Regions from separate parts of the Pectobacterium aroidearum genome, predicted to be linked through region 3. Evidence: predicted binding sites of a transcription regulator. Region 3 holds the regulator's gene; each other region holds the start of a gene.

The links. Region 3 encodes CRP, which controls carbon source genes, mostly activating them, when cyclic AMP is high. Its sites were predicted from a motif close to ATGTGANNNNNNTCACAT; they were not measured.
Positions count from the first base shown of each region.
Region 1: AB8809_RS23030 (PTS mannitol transporter subunit IICBA) is a predicted target of CRP. The motif match lies at 2,838-2,855, and genes of this name have one in related genera.
Region 2: AB8809_RS03790 (iron-containing alcohol dehydrogenase) is a predicted target of CRP. The motif match lies at 5,132-5,149, and genes of this name have one in related genera.

Region 1 is NZ_CP166097.1:5,095,882-5,104,055, reverse strand. Features, by position in the region: gene AB8809_RS23045 (OmpA family protein) at 1-95, opposite strand, end outside; gene AB8809_RS23040 (hypothetical protein) at 99-1,475, opposite strand; gene AB8809_RS23035 (DUF3053 domain-containing protein) at 1,879-2,595, shown strand; gene AB8809_RS23030 (PTS mannitol transporter subunit IICBA) at 3,117-5,024, shown strand; gene AB8809_RS23025 (mannitol-1-phosphate 5-dehydrogenase) at 5,086-6,234, shown strand; gene AB8809_RS23020 (MltR family transcriptional regulator) at 6,342-6,908, shown strand; gene AB8809_RS23015 (YibL family ribosome-associated protein) at 7,000-7,362, shown strand; gene AB8809_RS23010 (methyl-accepting chemotaxis protein) at 7,480-8,174, opposite strand, start outside.
Region 2 is NZ_CP166097.1:840,377-848,550, reverse strand. Features, by position in the region: gene AB8809_RS03820 (metal ABC transporter permease) at 1-285, shown strand, start outside; gene AB8809_RS03815 (metal ABC transporter substrate-binding protein) at 326-1,204, shown strand; gene AB8809_RS03810 (lipocalin-like domain-containing protein) at 1,310-1,780, shown strand; gene AB8809_RS03805 (DeoR/GlpR family DNA-binding transcription regulator) at 1,807-2,622, opposite strand; gene AB8809_RS03800 (D-threonate 4-phosphate dehydrogenase) at 2,773-3,753, opposite strand; gene dtnK (D-threonate kinase) at 3,746-5,074, opposite strand; gene AB8809_RS03790 (iron-containing alcohol dehydrogenase) at 5,309-6,445, shown strand; gene AB8809_RS03785 (dihydrodipicolinate synthase family protein) at 6,512-7,396, shown strand; gene AB8809_RS03780 (sodium:solute symporter family protein) at 7,435-8,174, shown strand, end outside.
Region 3 is NZ_CP166097.1:454,096-462,269, forward strand. Features, by position in the region: gene pelA (pectate lyase PelA) at 1-142, opposite strand, end outside; gene AB8809_RS01925 (hypothetical protein) at 730-1,794, opposite strand; partial or broken gene AB8809_RS01930 (TetR/AcrR family transcriptional regulator) at 2,004-2,126, shown strand; gene AB8809_RS01935 (TetR/AcrR family transcriptional regulator) at 2,178-2,600, shown strand; gene AB8809_RS01940 (aminodeoxychorismate synthase component II) at 2,660-3,235, shown strand; gene AB8809_RS01945 (aspartate aminotransferase family protein) at 3,355-4,581, shown strand; gene crp (cAMP-activated global transcriptional regulator CRP) at 4,774-5,406, opposite strand; gene AB8809_RS01955 (OsmC family protein) at 5,780-6,187, shown strand; gene AB8809_RS01960 (phosphoribulokinase) at 6,289-7,158, opposite strand; gene AB8809_RS01965 (YheU family protein) at 7,284-7,520, opposite strand; gene AB8809_RS01970 (hydrolase) at 7,522-8,174, opposite strand, start outside.

The DNA.
Region 1 (8,174 bases), 640 kb from region 3:
AAAAATATCATCATCAGGGAGGTCATTAAATCACTCAGGCTAATCCAAAAATCCTCTTTATCTGCTTTTGGGCGAGCCAGTAATGGGTTACTCATCTGTTATCCCCTTAAATTCTCTGATAGACGTACGACATCTCTTAGTTTTTCTGTTAGAGGATCGTAATCTTGTACAAATTTAGAGGACAGCGCTCCTAATTGTTGCCCGAGGCTATCGAGAGATTTTTTCAGCGCAGCAGCTAAGGCTGCATCTAATGTTTGAACTTGTTGTTCCGTTTTCTTACTCAGCTCGACAATATTATTCGTAACATCTTCATTGTGTCGCTGCATATATTTAGTGAGATCTTGAGAAAGACGTACTATTTGTTCTTGTAGCTCTTTTCCTGTTTGCTGAACAGATTTTTGCATTTCCTGATTTTGATTTTTTATCGCATCGGACATAGCTTTCGAGCTACCTATCATCTGGTTGCTAAAGTCTGCTGCTGAGGATTCCAATGTTTGCGTTACAGTATAAATACTATCTCCAATGACTGTGGCAGAGGCTGTAGCCCCGTTTCTCACATCCTCTATAATAGCCATGATTCCTTTTTCTATTTCGGGGATGCCTGTTTTTGATGATTCAATTAATTCTGCTAATTGTTTTAGATTTTCTTCTATACCTTTTTCTAAACTGGAGGCTGTACCAATCGTTTGATGAATATCTCTTGCAACTTGAGTAAACGATTCGGATTGTGTCATTATTTCGGTAAAGGATTGGGCCGCTTGCTGCATATTCGTAGTTGTTTGAGTTTGTTGCTCAATCATCTCTCGCATTTGCAGACTGTATTGTTGTTGCCATCCATTTATTTTACCGACAGCTTCATTTAACTGTTTGAAGTTATCGCCAAATTGCTCACCAATTTTCTCATTAAAATCATGAATAACTTCTTTTAATGCTTCAATTAATGCTTTTGAGTTGTTTTCAGTTTGATTTTTTGCAAACTCAGTAAATGCATTATGTATATTGGTCAGTTGAGTACTTTGATTACTGCTCATTTTTTGTATCTCTGCTAGCAGAGAAATACTATTTTTCTCTGTAGTAGAGTGTAATAGTTTAATCGATTCTGTAGAAAACTGTAGGTGTTGAACAATATCGTCAATTGTTGAATCAGTGGGTATCGGTTGATTGTTTTTTGTCCTTACACCACGAAACGCATAGCGCCATTTTATAATCAATGCGCAAGCAACACCTACAAAAGAGGCCCAAAATGCAGTTTTGATGCCATTAATCAGCGTAGGTAAGCTATTTTCCACATCATTCATATCGAATGATGCCAAGCCTAACGCAATCCCAAGGAAGGTTGCCAATATTCCTATAGTAATGAGGATCCCTGGTGACTCATGGGCTTTCTTCTCGGTAAAATTCCAGTTGCTATAAATGAAGTAGGCAAGGATTACAGCAATAAAAAACCATGTATCAAGGGGTAATATACTAAGCATAGAGTAGTCAAATTGTCCGTTTATTAAAAATAAAGCTATCGTGCTAAAAGAGTCACTTTTTATTTATTTAAGGTAGTAAATTGTATATTCGTTACCTTGTTAATAGTTTCATTTTGCAATCTATTTTTTCATATTGTCGAGTAACCTCATATTTTGGCGATTTTTATTATTCGGATGAAAAATGCGAGATGAAACGCAATTTTAATAATATGTGTTCGATTAAACAATAACCATACTGGTTTTTATTTCTCTTGAACGCCAGACCTGGCCTTTTTCTGCACAGCCAGCCTGATTCGACTATGCTTATGTCGTAGAAAATCTTGTCATGGAAAATCCAACGTCGGCGTGTTTCTGTCTGAAGAAGGCACGGCTGGCGGGGCAGTAAGCATAACAGGAGTAGGGAATGAGAAGGCTGATGATGTACCGTTCACGCTGGCTGCTGCCAGTTCTGGTTATTCTGGCGGCATTGCAGTTGGCTGCCTGTGGTGACAGCGAAGCGGAGCAGCGGAAGGCATTCATTGCATTCCTGCAAAGCGCACAGTCGCAGCAGGATGGGACGCTGCCCGCATTGACGGAAGAGCAGAAGAAGAGTTTTGGCAATTTTGCCAACGATTATGCGATTTTAACCACCTTTTCTCAGCAGTTTAATCAAGCCGTATCCGGCAGTCTGACGCCGATGCTGGGGCAAATTTCCCGTATTCGTGTCCCTAAAGACTATCTGACACAGCGTGATGGCCTTCGGCAATCTATCGGGGCAATGAACCTGCTGAGTCAGCATGTGCAGGCGGCGAAAGTGCAGGCGGACAATGCTCATCGGACGCTCAAGCAGCCTGAAGAGGTGCAGATACCCTATGAGCGGTTGTATGCACGCACGGTAATACAGCCAACCAACGCGCTGTTACCCGCCATTCCTAATGCCATTGCCTTCGCACAGAGCCTGACTCAAATCGGCGATTTCCTTCAGGTTCAGGGCGATCAGGCTGTGTTTAATGGCGCGTCTGTGCAATTCCGTACGCCGCAGCAGGTCGCGCAATATAACGGCATGGTGGCGGCGTTACCGATGCAACAGCAGAATTTAATAAATGCGCTCAGAGGGGTAAATGGCGTGAATTATCCCTAACCGTGTCGTTTTAGCGATGCGCGGTGACAGAGAGACATTCTGGATAAGAGGACTATGGGCTGGCGAGAGGGTAAAAATAAATTGTGACCAGTATCACATAAATAAAACAAATACAGCTCACTAAAATGTGATGCGTATCACATATAAGGGGCTGTGTTTATCTGAAATTTGGTTTAGTTTTTCATTTTTAACGGTTTTTTGTGAAGTAAATCACCTATTTGTATCGTTGATGTAGGGTGGTTGTGTGATTTTTGTCACATTCCCGCCATGGAGTTGCGGTATGAAAACAGCGTGTTAGAGTCCGCGCTGCATACAGTAATACTGACGGAAGCAATCGGTGTTTTTGTAACCGATATGTCTATAACAGCCGAGGTTTTGGTCACCGCTGATAGCTCGGTAAAAAATAAGACTGTCGGTTGTTGTTGCTAACCATCGCTGCAACTAACACATATTGCCACGCCGTCTCACGATAATTACCACGCGCTCTTATTGTCAGCGCGTTTCAATAGGGGTGTGTTTTTATGCTTTCACCAGATATTAAGATCAAAGTGCAAAACTTTGGTCGCTTCCTCAGCAATATGGTCATGCCCAATATTGGCGCTTTTATCGCCTGGGGTATTATTACCGCTCTGTTTATTCCTACCGGCTGGATTCCCAATGAAACGTTGGCGAAGCTCGTCGGCCCGATGATTACGTATTTGCTGCCATTGCTGATTGGTTATACCGGCGGACGTCTGGTATTCGGTGAGCGTGGTGGCGTGGTCGGTGCAATTACGACGATGGGTGTGATCGTCGGGACCGACATCCCGATGTTCCTCGGTGCGATGATCGTCGGTCCATTGGGCGGCTGGGCGATCAAACGTTTTGACCGCGTGGTCGACGGTAAAATCAAGAGTGGCTTTGAAATGCTGGTCAACAACTTCTCTGCCGGTATTATCGGTATGTTGTTGGCAATTCTGGCATTTTTGGCAATCGGTCCACTGGTTGAAGTGTTCTCTCAGGTGCTGGCTTCCGGCGTTAACCTGATGGTACAGAACAACCTGCTGCCGTTTACGTCCATCTTTGTTGAACCCGCGAAAATTCTGTTCCTGAATAACGCCATTAACCACGGTATTTTCTCACCGCTGGGCATTCAGCAGGCGACGGAAACGGGCAAATCTATTTTCTTCCTGATCGAAGCGAACCCAGGCCCAGGTATGGGCGTGCTGATGGCTTATATGTTCTTCGGTCGTGGTAACGCGAAAGAGTCAGCGCCAGGTGCGGCGATTATCCACTTCCTGGGCGGGATTCACGAAATCTACTTCCCTTATGTCCTGATGAATCCGCGTCTGATTATCGCGGTGATTCTGGGCGGGATGACCGGCGTGTTTACGCTGAGCGTGCTGGGCGGCGGTTTGGTTTCTCCTGCGTCACCGGGCTCCATTCTGGCGGTGCTGGCGATGACGCCAAAAGGTGCTTACTTCGCTAACCTTGCGGCCATTGCGGCGGCCTTCGCGGTCTCCTTCATCGTGTCGGCGATTCTGCTGAAAAGCACCAAGCAAAAAGAAGAAGACCTGAGCGACGCAACGCGCCGCGTACAGGAAATGAAAGCGTCTGCGAAAGGTACGGCGGCGAGCGCTGGCGTCAGCGGCGATATGAGCACCGTGCGTAAAATCATCGTAGCCTGTGACGCCGGTATGGGTTCCAGCGCGATGGGTGCGGGAGTGCTGCGCAAGAAAGTGCAGGATGCCGGGCTGACCAACATTTCGGTAACCAATAGCGCGATCAACAGTCTGCCGGACGATGTCGATCTGGTGATTACGCACCGTGACCTGACCGAGCGTGCGATGCGTCATGCGCCGCAGGCACAGCATATTTCGCTGACCAACTTTCTTGATAGCGGCCTGTATAGCGACCTGGCAGCGCGTCTGGTGGCTGCGCAGGGTGCCGCGAAGCCTGAAACCGTTGCGACGCCTGCGCCGGCTGTAGCCGATACGCAGACGAACCTGTTCCAACTGGGGGCGGGTAATGTGTTCCTGAATCAGCATGCGACACACAAAGAGCAGGCAATCCGTTTCGCTGGTGAGCAACTGGTGAAAGGCGGCTACGTCGAGCCTGAGTATGTTGAAGCGATGCTGGAGCGCGAGAAGCTGACCTCTACTTATCTGGGCGAATCGATCGCGGTACCGCACGGTACGATTGAAGCGAAAGATCGCGTACTGAAAACGGGCGTGGTTTTCTGTCAATACCCTGAAGGGGTTCGCTTTGGCGATGAAGAAGATGAGGTTGCACGTCTGGTTATCGGTATCGCTGCCCGTAACAACGAACACATTCAGGTTATCACCAGCCTGACCAACGCACTGGATGATGACGCTGTCATTGAACGTCTGGCGCATACGCAGGATGTTCAGGAAGTACTCGACTTACTCTCCGGTAAAAAGAGTGCCTAATTGATGTGGCTAGTGCCGCCTTCGGGCGGCCTCTTTTTATGTTCTTTTAAGGTTATGTCTCATGAAAGCATTACATTTTGGCGCGGGTAATATTGGCCGTGGATTTATTGGGAAGTTGTTGGCGGATGCCAACGTCGAACTGACATTCGCTGACGTCAATCAGCCGTTGTTGGATGCCCTGAACAGCCGTAAAAGCTATACAGTGCGGATTGTGGGCGATAACACACGCCTTGATACCGTTAGCAACGTGAGTGCCGTTCACAGCGGTAGTCAGGATGCCGTCGCGCTGATTGCCGTGGCCGATCTGGTGACCACTGCTGTCGGGCCGCAGATTCTGGAAAAAATCGCTGGAACTATCGCTCAGGGGCTGGTTAAACGTCATAACGACGGTACTACCCGGCCGTTGAACATTATTGCCTGTGAAAATATGGTGCGCGGCACCAGCCAGTTAAAACAGCATGTGTTGAAACTGCTGCCGGAAGGTCACCAGGAATGGGTTGTCGAGCATGTGGGATTTGTCGATTCCGCAGTGGATCGCATCGTTCCTCCTTCCGAAGCGGGCAGTGATGATGTGTTGGCGGTGACGGTAGAAACTTTCAGCGAATGGATTGTCGATAAAACCCAGTTCTGCGGTGAGCCGCCAGCGATTCCCGGTATGGAACTGACCGACAACCTGATGGCGTTTGTCGAACGTAAGCTCTTCACGCTTAATACCGGCCATGCGATTACGGCCTACCTCGGTCAGCAGGCGCGTCATCAAACGATTCGCGATGCGATTCTTGACCCAAAAGTCAGAGCCGTAGTCAAAGGCGCAATGGAAGAGAGTGGCGCAGTGCTCATCAAGCGCTACGGCTTTGATGCGGATAAACATGCTGCTTATATCAATAAGATTCTCAGCCGCTTTGAAAACCCTCATCTGCATGATGATGTAGAGCGTGTTGGCCGTCAGCCGCTGCGTAAACTGAGCGCAGGCGACCGTCTGATCAAGCCGCTGCTGGGAACATTGGAGTACCATTTGCCGCATGACAACCTGATTACCGGCATTGCCGCCGCGATGCATTATCGCAGCGAGCAGGATCCGCAGGCGCTGGAACTGGCGGAGTTACTCCGTGCTCAGGGGCCACAAGCGGCGCTGGCGCAGATTTCTGGTCTGGATGCTGACAGCGAGGTTGTCGCGCAAGCAGTGAATGTGTATAACGCCATGCAGTAATCGGCGCGTCTCGTCACCGGTCTTTTCGACACGGTGTAAAAGGTATAGGCGACGTCGGGGATGGGATGTCGCCACACCTGCCGGTAAGCATGCTACCGAGATGGGGTATGCTGTGTGCGGGTTTAAAGGGTCGAGAAGTGACGATGGAAGAAACACAGGCGTTTGAAAACCGGGTTCTGGAAGCGCTGAACTCAGGGAAGACCGTGCGCGATTTTATGCTTTGTGCCGTTGAATTGCTGGCTGAAGCGGTCAGTATCCTGATGTTGCAGGTGTTCCGTAAAGACGACTATGCAGTGAAATATGCCGTTGAACCCTTGATGACAGGAACGGGCCCGCTGGGTGACCTGTCTGTGCGCCTGAAACTGATTTATGGTCTGGGAATGATCAGTCGTAAAGAGTACGAAGATGCAGAGCTGTTAATGGCGCTGGGTGAAGAGCTGGCGCATGACGATCGGCATTACCGTTTTACCGACGATGAAATTCTGGGCCCCATCGGCGAACTGCATTGCGTTACGGCGCTGCCCGCAGAGCCAGCTTTGCCGCAGGGAGCTGACGCTGCCGATCCGCTTCTGGTGAACATGCAGCAGCAGCGCTATCAGCAGATGGTGCGTTCCACGCTAGTGTTATCTCTAACTACTCTGATTGCGCAAATTAGCCTGAAAAAGGCGTTTTAACCCTATTCCTCGGTATCACGTCACTGCGTCAGCCAAGAGTATAGTGTATGCTGTGCTCCGCATTATTCTCCCGTTATACAGGTTATCTTTTATGAAAGAGCAGGAAAAAGCAGAGATTAAACGCCTTAGCGACCAATTGGATAAGCTGACGCGTAAGCAGGCCACGCTGCTGGCACAAGGTGATGCTGAAGCTATCGCCCTCAATATGGAAGCGCGTGAGAAGCTAACGGTCGAAATTGAGCGCCTGCGTAACGTGAGAGAACAGAAACTCAGCAAAGAAGCGCAGAAACTGGCGAAGCTGCCTTTCAGCCGTGCGATTACTAAAAAAGAGCAGGCTGATATGGGGACGTTGAAGAAAAGCGTTCGCGGTTTGGTGGTGGTGCACCCGATGACCGCACTGGGGCGCGAGATGGGCTTAACAGAGATGACGGGCTACGCGCCGAAACCGTTCTGAGGTTTGTTTCTCTGCGCCGACAGAAGCTGATGATGGACGCGTTAGCGTAATGGATTCGTTGATGAAGCCCCTGTTTAACAGGGGCTTTGTTGTTTCTGGTACGTCGCTGTTTGGATATTAGCGCGGTGCGTGCAGACGATGCGTTGGGTTGGTAAATGCGATACTGGCAGGCGTCTCATCGTGCTGCGTGTTGGCCAGACGGAAGACGGAAACCGCCTGCTTCAGCAACCGTGCCTGTTCTTCCAGCGAGTCGGCGGCAGCAGAGGATTGTTCAACCAGCGCGGCGTTCTGCTGCGTGGTGCTGTCCATCTCCACAATCGCCTGGCTAACCTGACTGATACCCCGGCTTTGCTCATCCGATGCGGTGGCAATTTCACCCATGATGTCATGCACCTGTGTGATCGAGGTGACGATATCGTTCATCGTTTTTCCAGCGTTGCCGACCAGCGTCGCACCGTGCGATACCTGATTAACTGATTCAGAGATCAAGCCTTCGATTTCCTTCGCGGCTTGAGAACTGCGCTGTGCCAGATTGCGGACTTCGCTGGCAACCACGGCAAAGCCACGGCCCTGTTCACCGGCGCGAGCGGCTTCCACCGCGGCGTTCAATGCCAGAATGTTGGTCTGGAAGGCGATGCTGTTAATGACGGACGTGATTTCCGCGATACGTTTAGAGCTGTTCTCAATCGCGGTCATGGTTTGCACCACGTTATTCACCTGCTCGCCACCCTGTTTGGCCGTTTGGGAAGCGCTGATTGCCAATTTGTTGGCGTGGTGTGCGTTATCCGCGTTTTGCTTAACTGTCGCGGTGA
Region 2 (8,174 bases), 390 kb from region 3:
CTGGTGGTGCTGAATCTGGTCGCCGGATTCCAGCTGTTAGGCACGCTGATGACGGTCGGCATGATGATGCTGCCAGCCGCCAGCGCACGGTTCTGGACGCAGCGCCTGCCCGTCATGCTCGGCATTGCAGTGCTACAAGGAATGGCCGCCAGCCTGATTGGTCTGCTGTGGTCTTACTATGCCGAGCTGCCTGCCGGGCCAGCCATCATCCTGACGATTACGCTGTTTTTCTGTTTCTCGGTCTGTGTGGGTCACAACGGTGGGCTGTTACGCCAGCGTCGTTGACCGCTCAATTTCGTTATCTGCAACTTTCTGTGAGGGAAAAATGAAACGTTCACTGTTAGCTATCGCGTTATCCGGCCTGCTGCTTAGCCCACTGGCGATGGCAAAGAATCTTGATGTAGTTGCCAGTTTTTCTGTACTTGGCGATATGGTCAGCCACATCGGCGGCGATCGCGTAACCGTTACCGATCTGGTGAAACCCAATGGCGATCCGCATGAGTTTGAACCGTCGCCAAAAGACAGCAAAACGCTGGCTCACGCCGATCTGGTTTTCGTTAACGGGCTGGGGCTGGAAGGGTGGATTGACCGGCTGGTCACCGCATCCGGCTATCATGGCGACGTGATTACCGCCTCAAACGGGATTGAAACCCGCACCATGGTGGAAGATGGCAAAACAGAAACCGATCCCCATGCCTGGAACAGCATGAGCAACGGCGTGGTCTACGCGCACAACATCGTCAACGCGCTGGTGAAAGCCGATCCCGCGAATGCCGACTACTATCGCCAGCAGGGTGAAGCCTACATCAAACAGCTACAGGAGCTGGACAGCTATGCGAAGAAAACCTTTGCCGCCATTCCGTCAGAACAGCGCAAGGTGTTGACCAGCCATGACGCGTTCGGTTACTTCAGCCAGGCGTACGGCGTGAAATTCCTGTCTCCAGTGGGCTACTCTACCGAATCAGAAGCCAGCAGCAAAAAAGTGGCCTCGCTGATTAAGCAAATTAAACAAGAGAAAGTGAAAAGCTACTTCATTGAAAACCAGACCGATGGACGTCTGGTGAAGCAAATTGCCAATGCCAGCGGCGCACAGCCCGGCGGTGAACTGTACCCGGAAGCCCTGACCGACGCCTCCGGCCCCGCCGCAACCTATACGGCCGCGTTTAAGCACAACGTCGATACCCTCGCCGCCAGCATGAAGTAAACCGCATTCCTGCCAGTGCCACGCCGCTGGCAGGAAACCGCTCTGCCCTGCCCTCTGGAAAAGATTCACTACACTTAATCCGTACGCTATTTCCAAGGGGGATCTATGACATCGCAATCGTTCAACAACGGCTTGTTACGCCAGAAACTGCGCGGGCTATGGTTTCTGGAATCCTTCATTGATGTGCTGGGTGACGGCAACGTGGTTTATATGATGGGAGAAGGAGCGACAGGCTATATCCAGTATACCGATGATAACTGGATGACGGTGCAAATCATGGGCAGCGACAGAGAGCCCTACGATGCCGGCATTATGACGGGTGGTTCAGAGCAGCAGCTGATGCAGGCCGCCGCCACCTACTTCGCCTACGCCGGTCGTTATGAAACCAATGACGCTGAGCAGACCGTCACCCACTATCTGGACTATTGCCTCATTCCGAACTGGGTTGGCTCCAGCCAGTTGCGCTACGCGCTGTTCAGTGAAAACGACACGCGTCTTTCTTTAACCACGGATCCGATGACGTTCAACGGCGTGGTGCATAAACCTGAACTCAACTGGCGACGGCAATCGGCCTGACATCATCCGTCAGGCACAAACCCGGCTTACACCAGCGTCAGACTGAACGTTTTACCTTTCAGTTGCTCCTGCACCTCGGGCGCGAGCGCACTATCGGTGATGATATCGGTCAGTTCAGACAGCGGCGTCACGCAGAACAGCGAATAGGCGCCGTATTTACTGCTGTCCGCCAGCAGTATCCGGCGGCTGGCATTCACGCCGAGATCCTGTTTCACACCCGCTTTTTCTTCCGTTGGCGTAGTGATCCCTTTATCCAGACTCCACGAGTTACAGCTGATAAACGCGATATCGGGATAAATGCTGCGTAACAGACGGCGGCCGTGTTCACCAATACAAGACTGGCTACTGTCATCAATACGCCCACCGATAATCGTCACTTCAATTTGTTTGAACTCAGACAGGAACAGCGCAATTTGTAAATCGGCGGTAATCACGCGCAGCGGCAAATGCGTCAGGTGACGCGCCAACTCCAGCATGGTCGTTCCCGCATCCAGCACTACCGCGCTACCCGGTTTAACCAGCGTCGCGGCATAGCGAGCTATCGCCTGCTTCTCCTGAAGACTGCGCTGTAATTTTTCATTCGTGGTCGGCTGGGAAGGAATAAAACGATTGAGCGTCACGCCGCCATGACTGCGACTAATCACGCCCTGTTCATCCAGCTTGATCAAATCACGGCGGATCGTCGCTGGGGAAGCGTCGATCACAGACACCAGCTCATCTACCGTCACCAGATTATGGCTTTTCAGATAATCCATAATCTGATCAAGACGGCTCTGGCCTCTTACTTTATCCCCGCTCATGCGGAAAGCATCGGTTAATGTAGGATCCACGGCGATACCCATCTTGCTGTCATAAAGTTGTTTTAAATTGTTGGTTGCAGGATACCAGAAACCTTCCCGAACGCGGGAAGGAAGATATCCTGCAATGCGCACTGTATCGCGTTTTATTCGCTTACAAAACCCATGCCATCAGCGGTGATAAGTTACCGCCAATCAGGCCAGTTGCATCGCGAGCTGGATAGAGATCGCCATGCTTTCGGACTTCGCTTTACCGGTCCAGGCAATGTCAAACGCCGTACCGTGGTCAGCAGAGGTGCGGATAAACGGCAATCCGGCAGTGATGTTCACCCCATCATAGAAGCCCAGCAGCTTGAGCGGAATGTGTCCCTGATCGTGATACATTGCCACTACCATGTCGTACTGACCTTCATACGCCTGCAAATAGACGGTATCCGGCGGGCACGGGCCATAAACATCAATGCCTTTGGCCTTCATGGCTTCAACCGATGGCGACACAATTTTGATCTCTTCGTCACCAAACAGACCATTCTCGCCCGCATGCGGGTTAACCCCGGCAACGGCGATGCGTGGGTGGGTAAAACCGACGCGCTTGAGGAAGACATCCGCCATGTCGATCACCGTTTCCACGCGCTCGCGGTTCAGCGTATCCAGGAATTTACGCAGCGCGATGTGCGTTGAAACATGGATCACCTTCAATTTATCGGTATACAGCACCATCGCATAGTCGCGGCTGTTGGTCAGCTTCGCCAGCAGCTCGGTGTGACCCGGATAAATATGCCCCGCCGAGTGCAGCGCTTCTTTATTCAGCGGTGCCGTCGCAATCGCGTGGACCTCACCGGCCATCGCCAACGCAGTCGCTTTCTTGATGCAGCGATAAGCCAAATCACCCGCCTGTGCCTGAACGACGCCCGGCTTCAGCGCCTGCGGATCTTCCAGCGGCTCATCAATGATGTTGATGACGCCTGGCGCGAAGACCGCGTCAGCGGGTTTATCAATGATTTTCAGCTCTACGGCTGGCACGACATTCAGTGCCAGAATACGTTGCATCGTCTGTACGCAGCCCACCACCACGGCAGACGCGCCGGAAAGCTCGCCCTCGGCCAGCGACTTGATAATAATTTCCGGTCCAATCCCTGCCGGATCACCCATCGTTACCGCAATAATTTCACTCACTGACCTTCTCCTCAATAAAACGTAAAACGTCGAGCAAAGTAGTTTCGTTGCCAAAACCCCCCGCTTTAGTCATCACAGGGGTCGTGCCGACAACGCTGTTCAGCAGGTATCCCCAGGGCACACAGGATGCGATTTGCCCCTTAATCTGAAAGCCGGTAGCACCCAGTGCGGTTGCAACGGCAATCGCAATGTCACCACCGGATAAATACAGTCCTCCCAGCTTGCGCCGATGAGTACCGTCCGCTGTCAGGCTGTCTAGCGCCTGAACAAGGTTGCGCGTAAGTTCCCCCAGATAGTGGCTGATCGTTTCGCCAAGCTGCTGTCGGCTAAGCCCAAGCTGCTGGCACCGCGCGTCGATTTCGAAGCGCTGATTTTCGTTGTGACAGGTACGAATAATGCAATGGTGGCCGTTCAGCAGCGCCGTCACCGCCTCCTCACACTGGGATGCCATGACGGTGGATGAATGGGGTGAAAAGAGCGCGTTGATATCGATCTCAACCAGCGTGACATTGCTGAGCAGTTTGGCGGCCGCAATCTGTTTTTGAGCGATATCGCTCATTGACCCGACGATAGCCAGCAGCGGCTTCGCCGTTTTGCGCGTAAAATCCTGCGCATTCGCCAGCGCTTCGCTCAGGCCTGCCGAACCGACCAGCAAAGGACGAAACGGTAACGCGCTGGCGGCATCAACGATCTTCTCCAGATCGTCCTGTACATCCGTATCAAGAATAATCAGACGCACGCCTTCGTTCGCCAACTGCTGCAAACGGTGAGCTAAATTGGCCTGACGGACGTCATCAAGATGTATTTCCGCCACCGGTAACGCGGTTTGCTCCGCCAGACGGGCAGCGATAGAAGCGGAGGTCACCGGCGTTTTGGGATCGCTGGCAAACTCCGTATCGGTAAGCAAACGCCCATTCACCCAGACTTCGCCTTTGCGGGTCACGCGTCCCAGCGTTGGCGACGCAGCGGCAATCAGCGCTACGGGCACCTCTGCCGCAGACAGCGCAGCGGCAATTTCCGCGCCCAGATTTCCACGCAACGTCGAGTCAATCTTCTTGATAATCCAGCCCTGTCCGCCTGCTGCCTGCCAGGCTGCAACCGCTTCTGCAGTACGTTGAGACGCCACGTCGTCACGTGCCGCACGGCTATCGGTGTTGATCACCACCGCATCACCCAGTAAGTCCGCGTGCAGTTTATTAACGTCAAAGACGACGCTAACCCGTGCGCCATGCTGCGCCAGACCGACGCCCGCATCATTGGCACCCGTAAAGTCATCAGCGACCACTAAGACCTGTTCTGCTGATTGCTGCACGTTTGACATACTCCATCCCCGATTCAGATTACCTGATAATGATTATATTGAATCACATTTGATTATATGTGAGCAATATCAAATTATTTAAAAGGAATTTCACCTATAAATTATCACCACGATGTGGCAAATGGCGTTTAGCAGTAACCAAAATCACTCCATTTGACTGAAAGTAATCACCATCGCAACCATTATCATAGTGATAACGCTCTGGCGAAGAAGAGAAAAGGCAAGGTAATAAGCATGAATATCAATAGCACTATCCTCAGCGGTTACCGGGTACTTCAGGACATCAGTCACCTGTTGGCAGGAAAACAGCACGTTTTATTTGTCACCGACAAAAACATCGTCGGGCTGCCTGACGTTCAGGCGCTGATCGCACAAGTTAAGCAAGCCGTTCCGCAGGTTCTGTTAGTTGATAATGTTCCTGCCGAGCCAAGCCAGCACGACGTTGCCAAGATATTGAGCCAGCTCACACAAACCCAGACCGATCTGGTGATCGGCGTCGGCGGCGGTAGCGTGCTGGATGTCGCCAAACTGCTTTCCGTACTGTGCGCAGGCGACGAGACCGTCACGCTGGATAGTCTGCTGGCAGGGGAAAAACCGACTCGCCGCACGACATCGCTGCTCATCCCAACCACCGCAGGAACGGGATCAGAAGCCACGCCGAATGCCATTCTGGCGATCCCAGAAAAAGAAACCAAAGTCGGTATTATTACGCCCGTGATGCTGCCGGACTACGTTGCGCTGGTGCCAGAGCTGACCATCAGCATGCCATCGCACATCGCCGCTTCAACGGGTATTGATGCGCTCTGTCACCTGATTGAGTGTTTCACCTCAACGATTGCCAACCCGGTCAGCGACAACTACGCGCTGATTGGCCTGAAAAAGCTGTTTGCCAACCTCGAAACCTCCGTACGCGAGCCGAGCAATATGGAAGCCAAGCTGAACATGCTGTGGGCGTCCTATTACGGCGGTGCCGCTATTGCCCACTCCGGTACGCATCTGGTTCACGCCATGTCTTACCCGCTGGGCGGCAAATACCACATCCCACACGGCGTGGCGAACGCCATCCTGCTCGCCCCTTGCATGCGTTTCGTGCAGGACGCCGCACAGGACAAATTCGCACAGGCGTATGACCTGCTGCCGGATGCCGATCTGACACTGGGTACTGCGGAAAAAGCGCAGGCGCTGGTGACCTATTTCAGCGAGTTGGTTAAACGTCTCAACCTGCCCAACACCTTACAGCAGCTCGGCGTGGAAAAAGACCACCTGCCGTATCTGGTTGATGCCGCGTTACAGGTTCAGCGCCTGATGAAAAACGTGCCGACACAGGTCAGCGCCGACGATGTCCGCGAGGTGTATCTGACCCTCTTTTAAAGCGCGGGTTTCGGCAAAACGGTTTTAAGTTTTCATCTTTTTGATTACGTGTCACGAGGAAGAACAATGAGTAAAAATATTACCGGCGTCCTGACCGCCATCGTCACGCCGTTTGATAACCAGGGCGAATTTAACCCCGCTGCCATGCGTATTCAGGTTCAGCGCCAGATGCGCTACGGCAACGGTATCTTTTGTAACGGCACCAACGGTGAGTTTTTCGTACTGCACACCGATGAAAAAGTCGCCGTCACTGAAACCTGCGTTGATGAAGTCGCCGGAAAAGTGCCGGTTGTCGGCCACATCGGTGAAATCTCCACGCGGGAAACCATCAAGCTCGGCAAGCGCATCGCCGCGCTGGGTGTTGATGCCGTTTCGGTCATCACCCCGTATTTCATCCCACTCAAACAGGAAGAACTGATCGCCCACTACACCGCCGTCGCCGATGCGCTGACTGTGCCGGTGTTTCTCTACAACATTCCTGCACGCACGGGGAATACGCTGGCGCCGGAAACCGTCCGCACGCTAGCGGATCACCCGAACATCATCGGCATCAAAGACAGCGCAGGCAGTTATGAAAGCCTGAGCGGCTATGTGCAAGCGGTGAAAGGTGTACAGGGCTTTAACGTATTGAATGGCCCAGACTCGCTCATTCACCAGGGCTTTGTTGACGGCTGCTCCGCCTGTATTTCCGGGCTGGCTAACGTGGCACCGGAACCGATCAGCCAGATTTGGCATCGTTTCCACGCCGGTGACATTGAAGGCTCGCGTCAGGCACAAGAACAGGTTGCCGAGTTGCGTAAGACACTGTATGCCATCGCATTCTCACCTGCTGTGGTGAAAAAAGCGCTGGCGATCATGGGTGAAGATGTCGGCGTCAGCCGCTATCCGATCCAGTTTTCCGCACAGGATGAAGACAACATCCGCAACATACTTAGTCAATTCTCGCAGTAACAGAGAAATATCAATTTCCACTTATAGGCCGAGAAGATATGAACCATTTTAACCTTACTGACACCCTCATAATCGTTGGGATGATTGTGTTTTATATCGCATTCACCTCATGGTTAACCTACAAGCTCCGCAGTAAATCGAACACCGAGTTCATGGAAGGGTCACGCGCGCTACCGGCGTTTATCGTCGGTATCCTGCTGATGACTGAATTCATCGGTGCTAAATCCACCATCGGTACGGCACAGTCTGCCTTTGAGAACGGCTTTGCCGCATCCTGGTCGGTGATTGGTGCCGCCATCGGCTTCCCGCTGTTTGGTATGATTCTGGTGAAGAAGATTTATAACACCGGGAAGATCACCATCTCTGGCGCGATTGCCGAGAAATACGGTACCAGCACCAAAAACATCATTTCGATCATCATGATCTATGCGCTGTTGCTGGTAAACGTGGGCAACTACGTCAGCGGCGCGGCGGCGATTGCCACGGTGCTGAAAGTCTCCCTGCCTGTTGCCGCATTGATCACTGCGGTCGTCAGTACCTTCTACTACTACTTCGGTGGCCTGAAAGGAACAGCCTACATCACGCTGATCCACAGCGCTGTGAAGTACGCTGGCGTCATGATCATCCTGTTCGTGGCATTGAAAATGACTGGCGGCTTCAAGCCGATGTTCGAACAAATGCCGGATTACTACTGGACGTGGGACGGTAAACTCGGCGCCAGCACCATCTTCGCCTGGTTGATCGGGACTATCGGTTCGATCTTCTGTACGCAGTTCGT
Region 3 (8,174 bases):
GCAAAGAACGTGCGGTTTTTTTCACTGCGCCGGAAACGTCGCCGCCGTCAGTGGTGGCATAACCCCCCGTATTTGCCGCCATTGTTGGTTGGGCTGCGAGCAGCAACAGTCCTGCAGCTGCAGAAGGCAGTAGGTATTTCATTGTGTACTCTCCTTGACATAGAATTTTTTGGGTATTTATCACTACACACCCTGTGTAATAAAATGGCTGTTTCAACAAAAGTGAAATTAAGGTTTGTCTATAAAGCCGAGCTAAGTGTTAACAGAAAAAATAAACAATACAATATGGGTTTGAAAATATATTTTTTACCTGACGTTGGAAAAGGTTTAGGGCAAGCTCGGCCTTGTGTGATAAGAAACTCATTTCTGTTTTTTCTCATTAAAAATCAATGCATTGATTTTTATTTATTGCTTATTAAAATAAAGTTTCTTTATTTTTCTATATTGGTTTTATGGGGTTTTTATACGAAATGGTTAATTGTGATCTGTATCAATAATAAAATTAAATCTTAAGTGGATTTCTATCAGGCCCTGATGTTAGTCGTTTTTATGACGACGTCTTTATAGCCATTTCCATTTATTTTTTGTTACTAAAAATAGTTTCTCCTGGCAATAGGGATGCCATTACAGCAGGAGAAACGCAGGTGTCAGGATGACATCATTCTTTAATTAGAATAAAGAGAATAAACTGCCATAACATTTTGCATCCCTATAATAGTCTATATGTTTTCAGGAAGGGTTATGGTGTTCTATCTGTAATCCCATTTCACGTATTGTGTCGATGTCAGCGGATAAATCGGCAGATTGTTCGGGGTAAGTCACGCCGGGAGCGGGGCTTAGCCGGTTATTTAGAGCCAAAACGCGCTCAACCTGATTGGCTGCGCTGATTGCGGTCATATGAGTTTGTCCAAGCCTATCTTTGACGCTGATTTTCTTTGTTCCCGTATCTTCAACGATTTCGAGTATAAATTCGTGTGATGCTCCCTGGCCTGGTCTGTATAGCAAGGCCCGGCGTTTCGCTACGGATAGCATTCCCCAAATGCCAGAGCGGGCAAAGAGTGCGAATGCGGCCGTGGTGGCGGTGTTGTCGAAAGCCATGCGTGCCGAGACACTTTCTGCATGGCCCGTCTTGACCAATGTTGTCTGATCCGGACTGGAAAAACGCCTGACGTTGATGACCCGCCCATTACTAAAACGTACAGGTTTAGGATCGGCCATTCCCCGTACGATGCGTTCCTGTCCTGCTTCATAAATGGTGAAAGGTTTGTGCATATCTACAAAACTTGTGACGGAATCGGGTCCGGCTTTATCTGCGGACGAAAACAAGACATCAATATCTATGCACCGAGCAGGGTGAGCCGATTGACGATACGCCGCGGCGACGATAGCAGCGATACTCGCCATCCAGCCTGATGCTAAGACGACAGGTGAAGAAAGGCTGACGCCATGAAGTATGCGGTTAGCATCGTCTTGCCGTTCCTGCCAGCGAGCCAGATCGATGAGTGCAATACCACGGCGTGTTGCTGATAACAGTAGACGGTCGTGGTGATCATTTACCGATACGACGATTGCGTCGGGCTGGATCGGCAGGTGCTCCAGTGGATCGGTGTCCTCTACGTCAAGGTGTACGCCAGTAGCATTGGGTAATGCCCGTGCTGTTTTTTGTGCTTTGTCGAGCGATCTTCCTCCGATGAGAAGATGAAGGTGGGGATGACGTTTGGCAAGCAGGGTGCAAATTTGTCCGCCAACGATGCCATAACCGCCAACAATCAGAACATTACCCGTATTAAGCATATTTTATTTCCTCATGTTTTTTATTCGTATCCAGTGAGTTTGCATTGGCCTGGGTCCTATATTGTGCTGTATGAACGTCTGCCTGATGTTGGTGAGACAGGCGAATGTTCTCTGTATTTATAAAACTGACCGCGGTCATAATGATGTGTAAAATGACCGCGGTCAATTGTAATTTTGACCACGGTCGGAAATCGTGTTATCAAGTCATGATGACAAAGCGAATACAGCAACGAACAAAAGAGACACATGCGCGACTGATCGCGACAGCCCAACAATTGATTGGTGAAGGGGGGTATGATGCTTTACGGATTGAGGAGGTCGTAACACGAGCTGGTGTAGCGAAGGGCACTTTTTTTGCCCATTTCAGCGATAAGGAAACGCTGATGGACCAACTGATTGGTGAACGTATTCATCAGTTACTCGATGAAATGGAAGCCGTTGCGATTCCTGAAGGACTTGATGAATTCGTTGAACGATTGCTGCCTCGTATGCAATTCATGACATCTGAACGCTATGTCTTTGACGTTATCTTACGTCGCTCTGGTGCGGCAGGTATTGAACAGGTTGGGCCGATTGCGCTGGCATTCGATCGTTATATCGACATTATCATTCGCTGGCTTGAGGCGGGATACTTCCGGCAGGACGTGCCGATGGCTATCTTAGCTGAGGGCGTTCAGGCATTTGAGACACAGGCGATGGCGATGAATTTTTGTGCTGTTCATAGCCAGTTATCACTCCACGAGCGAATACTGCCCTACCTGCGAGCTTGGCTGTTGGTCCCTGTTTGTGAAAACGCCCCCGGTTAATTGGCGGACATCAACAGCACAATAAAATGAATCATCAATTATTTACCGATAAGTACACCATGCTCCTGATTATCGATAACTACGACTCCTTTACCTACAACCTTTACCAATACTTTTGTGAACTTGGCGCGCAAGTCGTGGTGAAGCGTAATGATGAACTGACGCTGCGTGAGATTGAGCGGCTTGCGCCTGAGCGTTTGGTGATTTCTCCGGGCCCTTGCACGCCGGATGAGGCGGGTATTTCACTCGCTGCTATTCGTCACTTTGCCGATAAATTGCCTATTCTGGGCGTGTGTCTTGGCCATCAGGCGATGGGGCAGGCGTTCGGCGCACATGTGGTGCGGGCACGGCAGGTGATGCATGGTAAAACCTCAGCGATTGCGCACAGCAATACAGGCGTTTTTGCGGGGCTCGCTCAGCCCTTGACGGTGACTCGCTATCATTCACTCATCATTGATGCAGCGTCGCTACCCGATTGCTTTGAGGTTACGGCCTGGAGCGAACATGAAGGTAAGCGAGATGAGATTATGGGGATCCGCCATCGCTCACTGCCGCTGGAAGGTGTGCAGTTTCACCCAGAGAGCATTCTTAGCCAGCAAGGACATCAGCTTTTGGATAATTTCCTTAAAATTTAGTTACATAGAAAGTTATTCTCTCCAGTGGCCGATTTAATATTGCCTGTAATTGATTTTTTATGCATATTTATTGACTATATTTTCATTCTAACGTGATGGATAGCAGAGTGAGGCAGCAAATGGCAGCAGAGCAGAAAGCAGTGACACGGGATACTCACGATAAAGTGATTTTGCCGGTTTATGCACCCGCGAAGTTTGTACCAGTGAAAGGTAAAGGGAGTCGCGTCTGGGATCAGGACGGCCGTGAGTATATCGATTTCTCCGGTGGCATTGCGGTTACGGCACTGGGTCACTGCCATCCAGCACTGGTTAATGCGTTGCAGCAGCAGGGCGAAAAGCTGTGGCACACCAGCAATATTTTCACCAACGAACCTGCGCTACGCCTCGCCAGCAAATTGATTGATGCCACTTTTGCCGATCGCGTGTTCTTTGTTAACTCCGGTGCGGAGGCTAACGAAGCCGCATTTAAGCTGGCGCGCCACTATGCGGTTAAACGTCACAGCCCGTATAAAACCAAGATCATCGCCTTCTACAATGCATTTCATGGCCGTACGCTGTTTACCGTTTCGGTTGGCGGACAGCCTAAATATGCCGATGGTTTCGGACCTAAGCCTGCGGATATTGTCCATGTTCCTTTCAACGATCTGGCTGCGGTTAAAGCGGTGATGGACGATCACACCTGCGCAGTCGTACTGGAGCCGATTCAGGGTGAGGGCGGTATTACGCCTGCTACGCCTGAGTTCTTGCAAGGCGTTCGCGATCTGTGCGATCAGCACAAGGCGCTGCTGGTATTTGATGAAGTGCAGAGTGGGATGGGGCGTACCGGTAAACTATTCAGCTACATGCACTACGGCATTACGCCGGATATTCTCACCACCGCTAAAGCGTTGGGCGGTGGATTCCCGATTAGCGCGATGCTGACGACGGAAGAAATCGCTTCTGTGATGACGGTTGGGGTACACGGCACCACTTATGGTGGCAACCCGCTGGCCTGTGCGGTGGCTGAAGCCGCGCTGGATATCATTAACACGCCGGAAGTGCTGTCAGGCGTGGCGGATCGGCACGATCGCTTTGTCAGTGAACTTGAGAAAATCAATCAGCAGTATGGCGTATTCGAGCAGATTCGCGGTATGGGGCTCCTGCTGGGGGCGGAATTGAAACTGCAGTGGCATGGTCGCGCGGGCGAGTTTCTGGCGGCGGCAACGGCTCAGGGCCTGATGGTACTGATGGCAGGGCCGAACGTTATCCGCTTTGTGCCGTCTTTGATCATTGATGAAGATGACATTGTGCAGGGGATGGCGAAGTTCTCTAACGCTGTTGCACAGGTCGTTAACGCAGCAAACTGAGTTATGCTCTCAACGTCGCTTGCGACGGCCCTTAGGGTGGCGAGCAGGAAGCTCGCCATAAAAAAACGTAGGGAACGTTTTTCAACGTCGCTTGCGACGGCCCGTAGGGTGGCGAGCAGGAAGCTCGCCATAAAAAAAAGCGTGAGGCCGAGGCTTCACGCTTTTTTGTTGGTAGGGTACAGCGACAGGGATTTAGCGAGTGCCGTAAACGACAATCGTTTTACCGTGCGCAGAGATCAGGTTCTGGTCTTCTAACATTTTCAGAATGCGACCCACGGTTTCGCGCGAGCAGCCAACGATTTGCCCAATTTCCTGACGGGTAATTTTTATTTGCATGCCATCTGGATGCGTCATGGCATCAGGTTGTTTGGCCAGGTTGAGTAGGGTTTGGGCAATACGGCCGGTCACATCAAGGAAGGCGAGGTTGCCGACTTTCTCTGAAGTAACCTGGAGTCTGCTGGCCATTTGCGCAGACAGACGCATGAGAATATCAGGGTTAACCTGGATGAGCTGGCGGAATTTTTTATAGGAAATTTCAGCCACTTCACAGGCGGTTTTTGCCCGCACCCAAGCGCTGCGCTCCTGACCTTCTTCAAACAGGCCGAGCTCGCCGATAAAATCGCCCTGATTGAGGTAGGAAAGAATCATTTCCTTGCCTTCTTCATCTTTGATTAGCACTGCGACAGAGCCTTTCACGATGTAGTAAAGCGTTTCTGCTTTTTCACCTTGGTGAATAAGCGTGCTCTTCGATGGATACTTGTGGATATGACAATGGGAAAGGAACCATTCGAGAGTTGGGTCTGTCTGCGGTTTGCCGAGAACCATTCGCTATCATCCTCTGTTGTAATTCACTGCGCAAATTACAGGGGTCAGAGTTCCCTGTACGGCGTGTTTAACTGCTAAAAAATAAAATTCAGTCTAGGCAGAATGACGTCAGGGAATATACTGGAACCACTGTACCCTTGATTTTCCGGTTGCTGCCTTGCTGCAACGTAAACGTGGCTGGGTATATCTGGCTACGTCATCATCTTCTTCGTTTCTGGCTTTGTCCAGAAAAGGTCTATTCTATTTTCGTTTTAACACAGCTTTAAGGACGTGTCTTGTGTTGTCTCGCTTCAGCATGACAAAGCTCTGATTAACGCTGGTTTTTGTACAGTAACGGTATAAATTTTCAAAAAATTTTTAGTGGAGAGGCACCATGCAGGCACGGGTAAAATGGGTTGAAGGCTTAACGTTTTTGGGCGAATCCGCATCAGGGCACCAGATATTGATGGACGGCAATTCCGGCGATAAAGCGCCCAGTCCGATGGAAATGGTGTTGATGTCTGTGGGGGGATGCAGCGCGATTGATGTGGTGTCGATTCTGCAAAAAGGCCGTAACGATGTGGCAGATTGTGAAGTGAAATTGACGTCAGAGCGCCGTTCGGAAGCGCCGCGTTTATTTACCCATATCAATCTGCATTTTATCGTCACGGGGAAAGGGTTGACCGACAAAGCCGTCGAGCGCGCGGTCGCTCTGTCTGCGGAAAAATACTGCTCTGTCGCATTGATGCTGGGCAAAGCCGTTGAGGTAACGCACAGCCACGAAATTAGAGTGCTGGAATAATCCCTTTCTCTGGGCACTCATTCTGGTCACTTAAGCCTGTTATTAGGGGAAACACTGGGGGAGGTTCCCGTAGGGAGGCCTCACCCTGTGTATCTCGATGCTTATTCGATGGTTTTCCCTTCCATTAACCGCTGCACCAGCGGTGCCATGATGAGCTCCATTGCCAGCCCCATTTTCCCGCCGGGAACGACCAACGTGTTGATATGGGAGATAAACGAGCCCTGCAACATGGCGAGCAGATAGGGATAATCAATGTTATCCAACCCCTGAAAGTGAATCACGACGAAGCTTTCATCCAACGAGGGAATCGATTTGGCGGCGAACGGGTTGGAGGTGTCCACGGTAGGTACGCGCTGGAAGTTGATGTGCGTACGAGAGAACTGTGGGGTGATGTAGGTGATGTAGTCTTCCATTGAGCGGACGACGGAATCCATCACCGCTTCACGCGAGTGGCCGCGCTCATTAACGTCACGAATCAGCTTTTGGATCCATTCCAGGTTGACGATCGGCACCACGCCGACGAGTAAATCCACATGCTGTGCTACGTCGTTTTGCTCGGTGACTACCCCGCCGTGCAGCCCTTCATAGAACAGGATATCGGTGGGTTCCGGCATCGGCTCCCACGGCGTGAATGTTCCGGGAACCTGATTATAGGGAATAGCTTCATCGTAAGTATGGAGGTATTTACGCGTCTGGCCGCGGCCATGCAGGCCATATTCGATAAACGACTGTTCCAGCAGGCTGAAGTCATTCGCTTCCGGTCCGAAGTAGCTGATGTGGCGCCCTAAATCACGCGCTTTGCGAATCGCCATGTCCATTTCCGGACGGGTATAGCGGTGAAAGCTATCGCCTTCCAACTGAGCGGCGCGCAGGTCAAACTGCTGAAAAATCTTACGGAAGGCCAGACTGGTTGTCGTGGTTCCCGCCCCGCTGGAGCCGGTAACCGCAATGATCGGATGCTGATGTGACATAAGACGCGTAACTCCGTGATCGCGATGCGCGCATAGGCCAAGAGCCTGCGCGCATCCTCAAAAATGACGTAAGTTTTTATCATTGTTAGCATGTTTGGCGCATTCTTTCACGCCTTTCGGCATGCTCAATAGGGGGCATGCCCTCCGGCATTGAACTGGTCGCGCGGCATAATATTGAGGGTCTCATGTAACTCAGACCACACCAGCACCACCTCGCCGGACTTGAGCTGTCTGCGGATATCTTCCACTTTCTGCGCCAGCGACCACTCCTGTTCGCCGTAATCGGTGCCTTCCCGCAGGACGAAAGATTCGATGATGTTATCCAGCGTTTCTGGATCGAGCTGTTGCCAGGGAATAATCACGCTAGGGTTCCTGAGTCAAAGGGGAGTCGGTGGCGTGGTCCAAAAATGGGCTAAGCCAGTTGGGAATGCGCTGTTCCAGCCACATTTTCGGTTTCAGCAGCGTTCCACCGACGAAGCCAACATGCCCGCCGTGTTCTGTTAGCTGATATTCAATATTAGACGGTAACTGCGACAGATCGGGAATCACCTCTGACGTCATGAAAGGATCGTCCTTCGCATGGATGATGAGCAGCGGTGTGCGAATCTGAGGCAACAGCGGCAGGGCGCTACAGCGTCGATAGTAGTCGGCGGCATCGTGGAAGCCGTGAATACGTGACGTAATGACGTCATCAAACTCTCGTAACTGGCGGATGCGTTTCAGTTGCGGCAACTGAATCGGCAGCGTGTCCGGGTAGGCTGCCAGCTTGCGGCCGGCATTTTGCTTTAGCAGTCGCAGCAGGTAGTGCTGATAGACGCGGGAGAAGCCTTGCTCCATACGACGGCTACAGGGTTCGAGCATCAATGGCGCGGAAACAATGACGGCAGCAGAGAGATAACAGGATTCGCCTTGCTGCGCGAGCAGGTAGGCCAGCATGTTACCGCCGAGAGACACGCCGATGGCGGCGGTAGGTGCATCGCCTAGCGTCTCTTGCATCCAGCGCAGGAAATAGCTGG